2 regions of the Streptomyces ziwulingensis genome follow, and region 2 is predicted to be linked to the other one. Evidence: riboswitches for the same ligand, from Rfam matches in the RefSeq annotation. Region 2 holds a riboswitch; the other holds the start of a gene.
What was found. Region 2 has a riboswitch for S-adenosylmethionine ahead of ABEB00_RS26150 (aminotransferase class V-fold PLP-dependent enzyme). Riboswitches for the same ligand answer to the same signal wherever they lie in the genome.
Positions count from the first base shown of each region.

Region 1: it holds a riboswitch for S-adenosylmethionine, as region 2 does, so the genes downstream of both, thrC (threonine synthase) here and ABEB00_RS26150 (aminotransferase class V-fold PLP-dependent enzyme) in region 2, are expected to answer to the same signal.

Region 1 covers NZ_BAABIG010000043.1:29,264-36,809, reverse strand. The annotation lists gene ABEB00_RS21395 (cold-shock protein) at 1-92, opposite strand, end outside; gene ABEB00_RS21390 (MoaD/ThiS family protein) at 536-811, opposite strand; gene thrC (threonine synthase) at 863-2,206, opposite strand; SAM riboswitch class I at 2,225-2,371, opposite strand; gene ABEB00_RS21380 (glucosyl-3-phosphoglycerate synthase) at 2,526-3,470, shown strand; gene ABEB00_RS21375 (alpha,alpha-trehalose-phosphate synthase (UDP-forming)) at 3,548-4,951, shown strand; gene otsB (trehalose-phosphatase) at 5,104-5,952, opposite strand; gene ABEB00_RS21365 (DUF3263 domain-containing protein) at 6,016-6,285, opposite strand; gene ABEB00_RS21360 (ABC transporter substrate-binding protein) at 6,320-7,546, opposite strand, start outside.
Region 2 covers NZ_BAABIG010000057.1:30,773-38,318, reverse strand. The annotation lists gene ABEB00_RS26180 (C40 family peptidase) at 1-81, opposite strand, end outside; gene ABEB00_RS26175 (C40 family peptidase) at 288-1,340, opposite strand; gene ABEB00_RS26170 (NYN domain-containing protein) at 1,572-2,915, opposite strand; gene ABEB00_RS26165 (hypothetical protein) at 2,983-3,222, opposite strand; gene ABEB00_RS26160 (rhomboid family intramembrane serine protease) at 3,380-4,168, shown strand; gene ABEB00_RS26155 (Lrp/AsnC family transcriptional regulator) at 4,165-4,446, shown strand; gene ABEB00_RS26150 (aminotransferase class V-fold PLP-dependent enzyme) at 4,484-5,860, opposite strand; SAM riboswitch class IV at 6,007-6,123, opposite strand; gene trpD (anthranilate phosphoribosyltransferase) at 6,215-7,279, opposite strand; gene qcrB (cytochrome bc1 complex cytochrome b subunit) at 7,420-7,546, opposite strand, start outside.

The DNA.
Region 1 (7,546 bases), on a different contig from region 2:
CTGTAGTGGACGAAAACATCCGCACCACCGTCGACCGCGATGAAGCCGTACCCCTTCTCCGCGTTGAACCACTTGACGGTGCCCTGAGCCATGCCTAACTCCCCTATTACTGGCCCTTGCACAGACCCGCACTTCGCGGATCCGGGTCAGACCTCGCCCTCTCCGGAACGGTCGGGGCGTGCGCCGGAACGCGTCGACCGCGGCTGAATGTATCTGTCCAACTGCCGTCTGCAACAGGTCACCCGGACGAGAAATCTGGACGGGAGAGGTCCGTAATCTGCCAGGAATTCGTGAAGATTCAGGGCAAGTCGGGCCACATAAAGGGAACAAGAGGCGCGAAAGGGGCTCACACTTTGGCTACATCTTGTCGGGTGTACGGCAGAAATTCAGTGATTCCGGCCTTGCGATCATCGACGCGTTCCCCAACTGTACCCCGCTCAACCACATGGAATTGCCCCCTCCGCTTCGCTTGCGGAGGGGGCAATTCCGAAAACCGGGCGCGCGTGCGATTACCGCCGGTAATCGCCCGGACGGGTCAGCCGCCGGCGACGGCCGGGATGATGGAGACGCCGGCCCCGTCGGGGGTCGGGGTGTCCAGGCCCTGCTCGAAGCGGACGTCGTCGTCGTTGACGTACACGTTGACGAAGCGACGGAGCTTGCCCTGGTCGTCCAGGACGCGGGCGGCGATGCCGGTGTGGTTCTTCTCCAGGTCGGTGATGACCTCGGAGAGGGTCGAACCCTCGGCGCTCACCTCGGCGGTGCCGCCCGTGTAGGTGCGCAGGATGGTGGGGATGCGGACGGTGACGCTCACGTGGAGACCTCCGGTCGGGTGGGGTGTCTGGGGGTGCGGGGCGCTCGACCGCTACGCGAGACCGGCCTCGCGGAACGAGTCGAGGTTCGGGCGGATCGTCGCGGTCAGCCCGGTGCCCGCCACCGCGTCCAGGGTCTTGAGGCCGTCACCGGTGTTCAGGACGACGGTGGTGAGCGCCGGGTCCAGCAGACCGGCCTCGATGAGCTTCTTCGTGACACCCACCGTCACCCCGCCCGCGGTCTCCGCGAAGATGCCCTCGGTCCGCGCCAGCAGCTTGATCGCGTCGACGACCTGCTCGTCGGTGACGTCCTCCACCGCGCCGCCGGTGCGGCGGGCGATGTCCAGGACGTAGGGGCCGTCGGCCGGGTTGCCGATCGCCAGCGACTTGGCGATGGTGTCCGGCTTCTGGGGGCGCACCACGTCGTGCCCCGCCTTGTAGGCGGTGGAGACCGGCGAGCAGCCCTCGGCCTGGGCGCCGAAGATCTTGTACGGCTTGTCCTCGACGAGCCCCAGCTCGATCAGTTCCCGCAGCCCCTTGTCGATCTTGGTGAGCTGGGAGCCGGACGCGATCGGCACCACGAGCTGGTCCGGGAGCCGCCAGCCGAGCTGCTCGCAGATCTCGTACGCCAGGGTCTTGGAGCCCTCGGCGTAGTACGGCCGCAGGTTGACGTTGACGAAGCCCCAGCCCTCGCCGGCCGGGTCGCCGATCAGCTCGGAGCAGAAGCGGTTCACGTCGTCGTAGTTGCCCTCGATGCCGACCAGCTCGCCGCCGTAGACCGCGGCCATGACGATCTTGCCCTGCTCCAGGTCGTGCGGGATGAACACGCAGGAGCGGAAGCCGGCCCGGGCGGCGGCGGCGCCGACGGCGCCGGCCAGGTTGCCGGTGGAGGAGCAGGACAGGGTGGTGAAGCCGAAGGCGCGGGCGGCCTCCAGGGCCTGGGCGACGACGCGGTCCTTGAAGGAGTGCGTCGGGTTGCCGGAGTCGTCCTTGACGAACAGCTTGCCGGCCTCGACGCCCAGCTCACGGGCGAGGTTGTCGGCCGCGACGAGCTTGGTCCAGCCCGGGTTGATGTTGGGCTTGTCCGCCACGTCGGCCGGGACCGGCAGCAGCGGGGCGTAGCGCCAGATGTTCGCGGAACCCGCCTCGATCCGCCGGCGCAGCTCCTCGGTGTCGTACGAGGAGTAGTCGTAGGCGATCTCCAGCGGGCCGAAACACTCCTCGCAGGCGAAGACCGGGCCGAGCGGGACGCGGTGCCCGCACTCGCGGCAGGACAGCGCGGCGGCGGGGCCCAGGTCTACGGGGGAGGCGGTGGGGGCGTGGAGGGTGTCCGCGGCGTCTGCGGTGTCCGTGGTGTTCGCGTTGCCCGTGGTGTTCGCGACAGTCTGCACAGCCATGTGAGGCGAGGCCCTTTCTCCTCATCTTCCCCACGACGCGTTTCGTCGTGAGACGGATTTGGCACCTTCCCGAGCCGGGAGCCTCGCCACGTCAACGTGACAAGACCGGCTGGAGGGTTGCCGGGGCTTCATCGGGCCGTGTCCCTCTGCCCCTCTGGATGAGCTGTATGTGGTTGTGGTGGGCGTCGACCCCGACATGCGATGGTCACGCCTGTTGTTCAAGACTGTAACCGAAGGCCCTGACAGTGGAGACAGTCGTCCGATGCGCGAGATGGATCACATGTGGGTCACCGTGGTCCGCTCAGGGAGGAGGCAGACGGTGCTGGAAGAAGTCGAGCGCTGGCTCAGCGCACGCTCCTGGTCCGTGACCGACCGCCCGCTGCACCAGGTCATGGCGGCCAAACGGGCCACCGGGCAGTCGGTCAGCGTGGTGCTGCCCGCCCTGAACGAGGAGGCGACCGTCGGCGACATCGTCGCGGTCCTGCGCCACGATCTGATGCGGCGGGTCCCGCTGGTCGACGAGATCGTCGTGGTCGACTCCGGCTCGACCGACCGCACCTCCGAGGTGGCCGCGGCGGCGGGCGCCCGGGTCGTCCACCGCGACGTGATACTCCCGCGCCTGCCCGCCGTCCCCGGCAAGGGCGAGGTGCTGTGGCGCTCCCTGCTGGTCACCAGCGGTGACATCGTCTGCTTCATCGACTCGGACCTGCGCGAGTTCTCCTCGGACTTCGTCACCGGGATCGTCGGCCCGCTGCTGACCGAACCGGACGTGGACCTCGTCAAGGCCATGTACGACCGGCCGCTGGCCGGTGCGACCGGGCAGGGCGGCCGGGTCACCGAGCTGATGGCCCGCCCGCTGCTGAACATGCACTGGCCGCGGCTGGCCGGTTTCGTGCAGCCGCTGGGCGGCGAGTACGCGGCCCGCCGCTCGCTCCTGGAGCGGCTGCCCTTCCCGGTCGGTTACGGGGTGGAGCTGGGGATGCTGGTGGACGCGCTGCACCTGGTGGGCCTCGACGCGCTCGCCCAGGTCGACGTCGGCGTGCGCAAGCACCGGCACCAGGACGGACAGGCGCTGGGCCGGATGGCCGCCGCGATCTACCGCACCGCGCAGCTCCGGCTGGCCCGGGGCCATCTGATCCGGCCCTCCCTGACCCAGTTCGAGCGCGGTACGGACGGTTTCGTGCCGCACACCTTCCCGGTGGACACCGAGGAGCGGCCGCCGATGCGGGAGATCACCGAGTACGCGCGGCGGAAGGTGGCGTGAGCGGTGTGCCGCACGCGCCGGCCGCGCCCGGCAGAACGCACGTTTGAGCTGGTCGTGGCCGGGCTAGAGTGAGGCGTATGGCTTCCACGTTCGGTGCTGCTCAGGTGCTGGTGGCCTCCAATCGGGGCCCCGTCTCGTACGAGGTCCGTGAGGACGGTTCGCTGCACGCGAAACGGGGCGGGGGCGGGCTCGTCTCCGGCCTGTCGGCGATCGGGCCGGACGCGGACGCGCTGTGGGTCTGCTCGGCGCTCTCCGACGGCGACCGGGAGGCGGTGCGGCGCGGGGTCGGCGAGGACGGCGTGCGGATGCTGGACGTCCCGGCCGACGTGCACGCCGACGCGTACAACGGCATCGCCAACTCCGTGCTGTGGTTCGTGCACCACATGCTGTACCAGACGCCGCTGGAGCCCGTCTTCGACGCCGAGTTCCGCCGGCAGTGGGCGTCGTACGAGGCGTTCAACCGGGCCTTCGCCGAGGCGCTGGCCGAGGAGGCCGCCGAGGGCGCGGTCGCGATCGTGCAGGACTACCACCTGACGCTGGTGCCGGGCATGCTCCGCGAGCTGCGCCCGGACCTCAGGATCGGCCACTTCTCGCACACGCCGTGGGCGCCGGTGGAGTACTTCCGGATGCTCCCCGACGACATCGCCGAGCAGGTGCTGCGCGGCATGCTGGGCGCCGACCGGCTCGGTTTCCTCACCCGCCGCTGGGCGGACGCGTTCACCGGGTGCTGCAAGGCGCTGGTGGGCGGGCTCGGCGACACCCGGATCGGGGTGCACGGTCTCGGCGCGGACGCGGACTTCCTGCGCCGGCGGTCGCACGAGGCCGACGTCGACGAGCGGATGGCGGCGCTGCGCGAGCAGATCGGCTCGGGGCCGGACGGAAACCTCCGCCGCACCGTGGTCCGGGTGGACCGGACCGAGCTGTCCAAGAACATCGTGCGCGGGCTGCTGGCCTACCGGCAGTTGCTCGCGGACCGGCCCGAGTGGCACGAGAAGGTCGTCCACGTCGCCTTCGCCTACCCGTCCCGGCAGGACCTCGCGGTCTACCGGGACTACACGGCCGAGGTCCAGCGGGTGGCCGACGAGATCAACACGGAGTACGGGACGGACGGCTGGACGCCGGTCGTCCTGCACGTCCAGGACGACTTCGCCCGCTCGCTGGCGGCGTACCGGCTGGCCGACGTGGCGCTGGTCAACCCGATCCGGGACGGGATGAACCTGGTCGCCAAGGAGGTGCCGGTCGTCTCCGACGCGGGCTGCGCGCTGGTGCTCTCCCGGGAGGCCGGGGCGTTCGAGGAACTGGGCGAGGACGCGATCGTCGTCAACCCGTACGACGTGACGCGGACCGCCGAGGCGCTCCACGAGGCGCTGGTGATGCCGGCCGGCGAGCGCGTCGAGCGCGCGAAGCGGCTGGCCGCGGCGGCGACGGCGCTGCCGCCGGCCCGCTGGTTCCTGGAGCAGTTGGAGGCGCTGCGGGGCTGAGCCGCACCCGGCCCCGGGCGGCCCGCCGCACCTCACCCCTCCTGGACGGGCGGGCAGTGGCCGGTGTCGCCAGGAAAGGACATGTCTGTGACAAGGCGGGGGACCGGCCGTGACGTCGTCCGCCGCAGGTCCGGTCCCCGCTCGGTCGCGGCTCAGGTCAGGTGTCGCGCCAGGGCGTGGAGCAGGGCCACCACCCCCGCCGGACCGTCCACCTCCACGTCGGCGCGCTCCTTGAGCTGCGGGCTGACCTCGTCGCCGCCGCTGCAGACGAGGAGGCCGGGGGTGCCGGTGACGCGGAGCTTCTCCACGGCGGTGTAGGCGGGGAGGTCGCCGAGGTCGTCGCCCCCGTAGAGGACCGCGCGGGCGCCGGTCTCGGTGACGAACTTCTCCAGGGCGACGCCCTTGTCCATGCCGGGCGGGCGCAGCTCCAGGACCAGCCGGCCGGGCTCGACGATCAGGCCGCTCTCGGTGGCGAGGCCGGTGAGCGGGGCGCGCAGCGCGTCGAAGGCGGCCTGCGGGTCGGCGGCGCGGCGGGTGTGGACGGCGACGGCGTGCCCCTTGTCCTCCACCCACGCGCCCTCGACCGGCCGGAGGATCTCCGGCAGCGCGGCGCGGGCGGCGGCGACGCCGGGGTGCGGATCGGGGGTGGTGACGCGGCCGGTGGCGGCGTCCCAGCGCTCGGCGCCGTAGTGGCCGAGGACGACCAGGTGGTCCAGTCCGGCGGCGCCCGCGAAGCCGCCGTAGGCCACGGCGACCTCGGCCGGCCGGCCGGTGACGACCGCGACGGCGGCCACCTTCGGCGCGAGCGCGGCGAGCGCGGCCAGGGCGCCGGGGTGCGCCCGGGCCTGCTCCGGGTCGGCGACGATCGGCGCGAGGGTGCCGTCGAAGTCCAGCGCGATCACGGTGTCGCCGGGGTGTGCGAGTAGCGCCCGGAGTCCCTCGCGGCCCTGCGGGGTCGCCGGTTCGGGGAGGTCCGTCGCGTGTGTGTCTGGGCTGCCCATACGGCGAACCTATCCCGGCGGGCCGGGGTCCACGCCTGCCCCGCCCGCCCGGTCCGGTGCCGCTCAGCGCTCCGTGCGGCGGGCCTCGCGCACCCGGCGCAGCCGGTTCACCGTCACCGGGTCGGCCGCGAGGGCCCGCGCGTCGTCCAGCAGGGCGTTGAGGAGCTGGTAGTAGCGGACGGGCGCGAGGCCCAGTTCCTCGCGGATCGCCCGTTCCTTGGCGCCGGGACCGGTGAAGCCGCGGCCCTCCAGCGCGAGGATGCTCCGCTCCCGTGCCCCCAGCCCCTGTCCCTGCCCCTGCCCCTGCCGGTGGGACCGCCGCTCGTCGTCCATCCCCGCACCGTAACCCCCGGTACCGACAGGGGACCTATCCGGCCGAGGCGGCGTTCTCCGCCCGCAGCGCCGTGGACTGGAGCTGGGCGAGGACCGTCTCCGGGTCGTCGCCGGGGGCGACCGCCCGGCCGATGCGCTTCTTGAGCTGCGCGGCGACCGCGGCCCAGGAGGTCTCGCCGACCGGGTACAGCTCGGAGAGCGGCATCTGGTCCAGGAACGGCTTGAGGTCCTTGTCCTGCTCGGCGGCGCCCATCGTCCCGGAGGCGGAGGTGGTGACCGGCAGCAGGTCGTAGCGGCGGGAGAAGTCGAGCACGTTCTCGTCGTCGTAGACGAAGTCGAGGAAGTCGCCGACCGCCTCCTGGTGGCCGTTCTTCTTGAACGCCGTCATCCAGTCGGCGACCCCCAGCGTGGAGCGGCTCTGCCCGTCCACGCCCGGGGTCGGCACCATGCCGAACTTCACGCCCTTCTTCTCGGCCGCCTTCATCAGGGACGGGTGGCCGTTGAGCATGCCTACGTCACCGGCGGTGAAGGCGGCGAAGGCGGCCGCCCGGTTGAGCTTGCCGGGCGCGACCGGGCCGGTCAGCTCCTTGCCGACCAGTTCGTCCTTGAGCCAGGTGAAGGTGTCGACGTTCCGCGCGGAGTCCAGGCCGTAGGTGCCGACCGTGTCGAGGTAGCCGCCACCGCCGCTGAGCAGCCACTGCATGGTCTCCGCCTGCGCCTCCTCGGGGCCGAGCGGCAGGGCGTACGGGTACTTCACGCCCTGTGCCTTCAGCGCCCGGGCGGCCTCGGCGAGGTCCTCCCAGCTCTCCGGCGGGGTGATCCCGGCCTTGGCGAAGAGGGTCTTGTTGTAGAACAGCACGCGCGTGGAGGCCGCGAACGGCAGGCCGTACTGCACGCCCTTGACCTGGCCCGCGGTGGCCAGTTGGGAGACGAAGTTCGCCTGGGTGGGGATGGAGAGCAGGTCGTCGGCCCGGTAGAGGAGGTCCTTGGCCGCGTAGTCGGCGTAGGAGCCGATCTGCGCCATGTCGGGCGCCCGGCCGGCGTCGACCAGTTCGCGCACCTCGCGGTCGACGTCGCTCCAGGAGTGGACGGTGACGTCGACGGTCACGTCCGGGTGCCGCGCCTCGTACGCCTCGGCCAGCGCGTCCCAGTACCGCTGGGAGCTGTTGGACCCGCTGTCGCCGTAGTCGGCGGCGACCAGCCGCAGCGTCACCGCGTCGGAGCCGGTGCCCACCCCGCAGCCCGCCAGGACCGCCGTCAT
Region 2 (7,546 bases):
GATGGCGGCGGAGAACAGGCCGACCACGGCGGTGGCGCTCCGGTCGAACCCGGACGGTGCAAGGCGGCGATGGGACCCCACGGGAAGCCGCACTCCTTTTCCGCTGACGGACAGGTAAACGCGGCAGACAGTAGCCCCGTGGTGGGGTGCCGACCAACGACCTCGGGCCCCGCGCGGCCCCGCGCCCCGCCGCTGACGCAGGTCAGCGGCGGGGCGCGGGATCACAGCGGGGTGTCGCGATTAGCCCGTTCGGGCGACAGGCCGGGTTGATCGGGAAGGGCCGGAGGTCAGACCCGCACGCCCCACATGAAGGGGCCGCCGATGGTGCTCATCGACTCGTAGCGGACGACGGTGCCGGTGCGCGGGGCGTGCAGCACCTGGCCGTTGCCGGCGTACAGGCCGACGTGGTGCAGGTCGTTGAAGAAGAAGACGAGGTCGCCGACCTGGAGGTCGTTGACGGAGGTGATGCGCGTGCCGATCTGCGACTGGGCCTCGGAGGTGCGCGGTATGGATACGCCGGCCTGCGCGTAGGCCCAGGAGGTCAGGCCCGAGCAGTCGTAGGAGGACGGGCCGGTGGCGCCGTAGACGTACGGGCTGCCGATCTTGCTCTGGGCGGCGGAGAAGGCGGCTCCGGAGCGGCCGGACCCGGAGGCGTCGACGGAGGTGGTGTCACCGGAGAGGACCTCACGCGCGCTGCTGCGGCTGGCGCGCTCCTCCTCCTCTTCCAGGGCGGCCTTCTCGGCGGCGGTGAGGGTGTTGAGCAGCTTCTGCGCGGCGGCGAGCTTGCCCTGCACCTCCTCCTTCTTCTTGCCCAGTTCGGTGCGGGTCGCGGAGAGGTCCTTGAGCTTCTCGGCGGCCTCCTCGCGCTGCTGGGCGAGGTCGCGCTGCTTGTCCTGGATCTTCTTCAGGGCGTCGACCTGCTGGGCGCTCAACTGGTCGAGCGTGGACGCCTTGTCGAGGTAGTCGTCCGGGTCGGCGGAGAGGAAGAGCTGCACGGACGGGTCGATGCCGCCGGCCCGGTACTGGGCGCTGGCCATCGAACCGAGGCCGTCGCGCAGCTCGTTCAGCTCCTCCTGGCCGCGGGCGACGTTGTCCTGGATGGTGGAGATCTCCTTCTGGAGCTTCTCCTGCTTCTCCTTGGCGCCCACGTACTTCTCGGTGGCCTGTTCGGCCTCCACGTAGAGCTTGTCGACCTTCGACTTCACCTCGTCCTTGCCGGGCTTCTCGCTGGGCGCGGCATTGGCGGCCTGCGAGCTGAGGACGACAGCGGCGGCGGCGGCGGTGGTGAGCACGGTGACGCGCGCGCGGCTGGGCTGCTTGGGTCGACGGTGGGACGCCACGGAGGCGAACTCCTTCGTGTGAGTGATCACCCGTTCTAGGGTTCGAAGCCTGACCCTAGTGACCCACTTGTGATCAGTTCAAATCCTCCGCCGAAAAATCCTGGTTACGCACCGCATATTTTACGGCAACTCACCAGGTGTGACCCTGAATTGACGCTACGTTGCGTGAGAGATGCGTCAATTCCGGCATCCGGCCCGTACGTTGCGGTGGGGACGGATGCGTCGCAGGTGTCAGGAAAGCCGCTTGAGGAGCACGGCGGAGGCGACGGGGCGGGCGCCGGCGCGCGCGATCCCGTCGGCCACCTCGCGGTCGGTGGAGGCGACGATGACGGGCCGGCCCGGCGGCTCGGCCCGCACCAGTTGGCGGATCAGCTCGTCGGCGGTGACGCCGGGCTTGGAGAAGAGCACCCGCACCCCGCGCGGCGGCGCGAGCAGGACCGGCGCGAGCAGCTCGGCGCCGTCGAAGACGCAGGTCACCTCGGCGCCGGTCTGCGCGGCGAGCTGCGAGAGCTGGCCGAGGAGCCGCAGCCGCTGCTTCTCCAGCGGCATCTGCGGATAGCCGGTCTTGGTGACGTTGTAGCCGTCGACGACGAGGTGCGCCTGCGGCAGCGCCAGCAACTGGTCGAGGATGGCGGGGTCGTGCTCGGAGAGCGCGCGGGCGGCGATGTCCTTCGGCGTCATCCGGCCGGGCTCGACGGCGTCCACGGTCTCGGCCGGCCGCACCGAGACGGGCGGCAGCGCCAGTTCCCGGCGCAGCCCCTGCGCGGATTCCAGCAGGGTGTCGAGGAGCAGCCGTACTCTCATGTCCTCGACGCTGCGTCCCTCGCGGGCGGCCTTGCGGGTGGCCTCCAGGGCCGCCTCGGCCTCCCCGAGGCGCGCCTTGAGCCGCCGGGTCTCGCTGTCGGCGGCGGAGAGCTGGGTCTGTCCGTCGGCGCGTACGGTGTCCAGCTCGGCGTGGACCTTGCGCAGGGCCGCCTCGCCGCGCCGGACGTCGCTGACCGCGGAGCGCAGCTTGCGATGGAGCGACTCCGCCTCCTTCCTGGCGGCGTCCAGCTCGGCGCGGAGCCGCTCGGTCTCGGTCCGGCCGTGGTCGCGGGCGCGTTCCAGTTCGCCTCGCAGCCGTTCCAGTTCGGCGCGGGTCTCCTCGTCGGCGCGCTCGGCGTCCGCCCGCTGCGCCTCCTCGCCGGCCGCGGTCACCAGCTTCACCCAGCCGGCCGGCCGCAGGACGTAGGCGGCGGCCGCCACGTCCAGCGGGTCAGCGGCCGGGGGCGGCGACCCGGAGTCGAGGGCGCCGGTCAGCTCCGGCTGGGTCTCCTTCAGCTTCTCGCCGATGCGCTGGCGGAAGACCGGATCGCTCTCCACCGCGGCGGCCATCGCGTTGCCCGCGAACTTCACCCGCCGGTTCGGGGCGAACCGGGCGTACTGCCGCAGCGGGGCGGGCAGTTCGGTGAGGGTCAGACCACCGAAGCCGTCGGACACGATCTGCACGACCCGGCGGCGCACCCCGTCCGGGAGCGGGCGGTCGAGCACCTCGGCGGCGCCGTCGCCCGGCCCTTCCGCCTGTGTCTGCGCCATCCGTCACCCCTATGCCTACGCGCGATCCCGGTACGCTACGCCGGTCGCTGCGGCGGGGCCCGCTCCCTCAGGAGCCGGCGCCCGGCCTGTCCACGAGTTCCACCTGGTCCACGGCGTTGCACCAGCGGCACCGCACCGACTCGATGGTCTCACTGAGCACCTCGCGCTCCTCGACCTTCGGCTCACCGGCCAGATCGAGGTGGAGGTACTCGACGACCTTCGAGGCCCGGGTCACGTCGAAGCGGGTCAGGTTGCCGCACAGGGTGCAGCGCCACCGCGTCGTGTCGGTCGGCAGGGGAACCGTCATCGTGGCTGTTCGCTCTCTTCCAGTGTCGCGCGACGCGCCGGTCGCCCCGGCGCGTGTGGCTCGTAACCCTACGGCCTGGGGGACAGTCGCCGCCCGTCCGTCCACGGCGGCGAGGCGGTACGTCCCGTCGTATCCCGTTACGTCATGCTCTGTACCCATGATCCGGAACTGGAGCGCGGCCGTCGGCAGGGCGGCCAGGAGGGTGCGGGCGGCGAGGGCGGCGGGCGCCTCGCGCGCCGGCCGGGCGGCCCGGGGGCCGGCCGCTCCGGTGACGTACGGGCTGATGCTCCTGTGCTGCGCGGTCTTCCTGATCGGTCCCGCGGCCGGGGTCAACCCGGTGTACGGCACCGGTGCGGAGCTGTTCGCCGCGCAGCGCGCCTACTTCCAGCGCTGGGGCGTGATCCCCGCAGACCTGTTCGAGGGCTCCCCCCGGGCCGTTCTCACCCCGGCCACGGCGCTCTTCGTCCACGGGAGCTGGGTGCATCTGCTCGGCAACCTGCTGTTCCTGTACGTCTTCGGGGCGCTGACCGAGGAACGGATGGGCAGGGTCCGCTTCGCCCTGTTCCACCTCGGCTGCGGCTACCTGGCGCTGCTCGGGTACGCGCTCGCCAACAGCCACTCCCCGCAGCCGCTGATCGGCGCCTCCGGGGCGATCTCGGCGGTGCTCGGCGCGTTCCTGTACCTGTTCCCGCGCGCCCGGGTGACCAGCCTGCTGCCCTTCCTCCTCTTCCTGCCGCTGCGCTTCCCGGCCTGGCTGGTGCTGCCCTTCTGGGCGGCCCTGCAGTGGCTGGCGGCGGCGCGGGCCGGCGACGGACCGGGGGTGGCCTACCTCGCCCACCTGGTCGGTTTCGGGCTGGGCTTCCTCTACGCGTGGGGCGGCCGCGGGCGGAGGGCTAGAGTGAAGAACGTCCCAGTGACCGCCCCCGAGGGAGAGAAACAGCCGTGATCACCGCGATCGTCCTCATCAAGACCAGTGTGGACCGGATTCCCGAGATCGCGGAACGGATCACCGCGCTGGAGGGGGTGAGCGAGGTCTTCTCCGTCACCGGCACCTACGACCTGATCGCCATGGTGCGGGTGCGCCAGCACGAGGACCTGGCGGACGTCATCCCCGGCCGGATCAGCAAGATCCCGGGCGTCGAGGGCACGGACACGCATGTGGCGTTCCGCACGTACTCCCAGCACGACCTGGAGGCGGCGTTCTCCATCGGCCTGGAGAACTGACGCCGGCCCCCGGGCCCGGAGGCCGGCGGCCACCGGCTCACGCGGCGGCGGTGGAGGTGTCGGGCACGCAGCGGCCCTCCTCGGTGCGGTAGTTCCAGCGCGCCCCGTCCCGCACCAGCTCGGTGACGGCCGTCACGAACCGCTCGACGTGCTCGTCCGGGGTGCCGGCGCCGAAGCTGACCCGGATGGCGTTGAGGGACTTCTCGCCGGGCGCGGCCTCGGGGGCGCCGCACTCGCCCTGCGACTGGGGGTCGCTGCCGAGCAGGGTGCGCACCAGCGGGTGCGCGCAGAACAGGCCGTCGCGCACCCCGATGCCGTACTCGGCCGACAGGGCGGCGGCGAAGTGCGAGCTGTTCCAGCCGTCCACCACGAACGAGAGCACGCCGACGCGGGCGGCGTCGTCACCGAAGAGCGAGAGCACCCGCACCTCGGGCACGGCGGCGAGCCCCTCGCGGACCTTGCCGATCAGGTACCGCTCCCGCGCCACCAGCGTCTCGAAGCCGGCCTCGGTGAGCGCCTTGCAGGCGGAGGCGATGGCGTAGGCGCCGATCACGTTGGGCGAGCCGGCCTCGTGGCGGGCGGCGCTGTCGTGCCACTCGACGTGCACGCCGCCGTCGTCCCGCCGGGAGACCTTGCGGCTGGCGCCGCCGCCCGCGAGGTACGGCTCGGCGACGGCGAGCCAGTCGGCGCGGCCGGCCAGCACCCCGGCGCCGAAGGGGGCGTACAGCTTGTGTCCGGAGAAGGCGACCCAGTCCACGTCCAGGTCGGCCACGCTGACCGGGTGGTGCGGGGCGAGCTGGGCGGCGTCCAGGACGATGCGGGCGCCGTGGGCGTGGGCGGCGGCGGCCAGTTCGCGCACCGGCCACAGCTCGCCGGTGACGTTGGAGGCGCCGGTGACGCAGACCAGGGCGGGCCCGTGCGGCGCACGGGCGGCGAGGGCGCGCTCCAGCGTCCGCACGGCCTGCGCGGGGCTGCTCGGGGCGTCCAGGTAGGTGACGTCCGCGTGGCGCCAGGGCAGCAGCGAGGCGTGGTGCTCGGTCTCGAAGACGAAGACCTGGCAGCCGGCCGGGAGCGCCGCGGCGAGCAGGTTGAGGGAGTCGGTGGTGGAGCGGGTGAAGACGACCTGGTCGCCCTCCCGGCAGCCGAGGAACTCGGCGACCGTGCGGCGGGCGTTCTCGAACAGGTCGGTGGAGAGCTGCGAGAGGTAGCCCGCGCCCCGGTGCACGCTGCCGTAGTACGGCGCATAGGCGGCCACGTCGTCCCAGACCCGCTGGAGCGCCGGGGCGCTGGCGGCGTAGTCGAGCGCGGCGTAGGCGACCTCCCCGCCGGTGACCAGCGGGACGGTGACATCCCGGCCCAGAACGGGCAGCGGGGCACAAAGCGACTGGTCGGCGGCAGCGGTGGGGACAGACATGGCGAACTCCCGTGAGAGAAAGGCGCGGCGAGGACGAGGCGCCGGGGGGATGAAGAAAGGGCGTGCGGAGAGGGGGCTCTGCGGCCCTATCGCATTCGCTTGCTCACGGAAGGCTCCTCGACGACCAGGACCCCTGGCTCGCGAGGGGTCCGCGCTTGCCGAGGACCTTGCTGTCCACGGCCTGGTCTTCACCCGGGGCACCCCGCCACGGACGGAGGGTTGCCGGACAGTCGGCCGGGGCCTCATGACTGTCACTCATGACCTGGTGCAGAAACTTAGACGAGATGATCGTCGTCCCGCAACCCGTGTCCGGATCGCGGGACGCGCCTCGCCCGCACCGCTACGTGCGCACCGCTAGGCGTTGCTGGCGGCCACCCAGCGTTCCAGTACGCGCTTGGCGGCTCCGGAGTCGATCGCCTCGGCGGCGCGTTCCATGCCGGCCCGCACGCGGTCGGTCAGCGGTCCCCCGCCGGGCTCCAGGGCCACCAGGGCCGCCGCCGAGTTGAGCAGCACCGCGTCCCGCACCGGGCCGCCCTCGCCGTCCAGCAGCCGCCGGGCGACCTCGGCGTTGTAGGCGGCGTCGGCGCCCCGCAGCGCCTGGACGGGCACGATCTCCAGTCCGACGTCGCGCGGGTCGAAGCTCTCCTCGGCGACCTTGCCGTCGCGCACCACCCACACCCGGGAGGTGGAGGTCGTCGTCAGCTCGTCGAGGCCGTCGTCGCCGCGGAAGACCAGGGCGGAGTTGCCGCGCTCGGCGAAGACCCCGGCGATGATCGGGGCCATCCGGGCGTCGGCGACACCGATCGCCTGGGAGCGGACCTTGGCGGGGTTGGTCAGCGGGCCCAGGAAGTTGAAGACCGTCCGGATGCCGAGCTGGCCGCGGGCCGCCGCCACATGGCGCAGCGCCGGGTGGAACTTCACGGCGAAGCAGAAGGTGATCCCGGCCTCCTCGGCGACCTCGGCGACCCGGCGCGGGGTCAGCTCCAGGTTGACGCCCAGCTCTCCCAGGACGTCGGAGGCACCGGAGGCGGAGGAGGCGGCGCGGCTGCCGTGCTTGACCACCTTGGCGCCGGTGCCGGCCACCACGATCGCCGACATCGTGGAGATGTTGACCGTCTTGGCGCCGTCGCCGCCGGTGCCGACGATGTCGACCGTCTCCCCCGGCACCTGGATCACGTGGGCGTGCTCGTACATCGCGCGGACCAGTCCGCCGATCTCGTCCACGGTCTCGCCCTTGGCCCGCAGCGACACCGCGAACCCGGCGATCTGCGCGTCGGTCGCCTCACCGCGCATGATCGTGTCCATCGCCCAGGCGGTCTCGTCCGCCGACAGGTCCCGGCCGTCGAGCAGGCCGTTGAGGAGGACGGGCCAGGAGCGAACCGCCGTGATGTCGCCTCCAGCGGGGGTCACAGCGCTCATCAGCCGCTCCTGGGTCGTGAGAATGGGGCAGTACGAAAAACCGGACTGCCTCCACCCTATCCAGCCCGGGGCACGGGGAAGGGCCCCGTCCGGTGTTCGGATCGGGGCCCTTCGCCTGTCGTGTGGCGACGTGGAGGGAGTCAGTGGTGGCCGTGGCCGCTGGTGATCTCCTTGTACTCCTCGACGGTCGGCTTCGGAATCTGGGACTCCTCGCCGTAGTACGACTTGCTGAGCTTGGCGCGGAGCTTCTCGGAGCCCGTCGCCTTG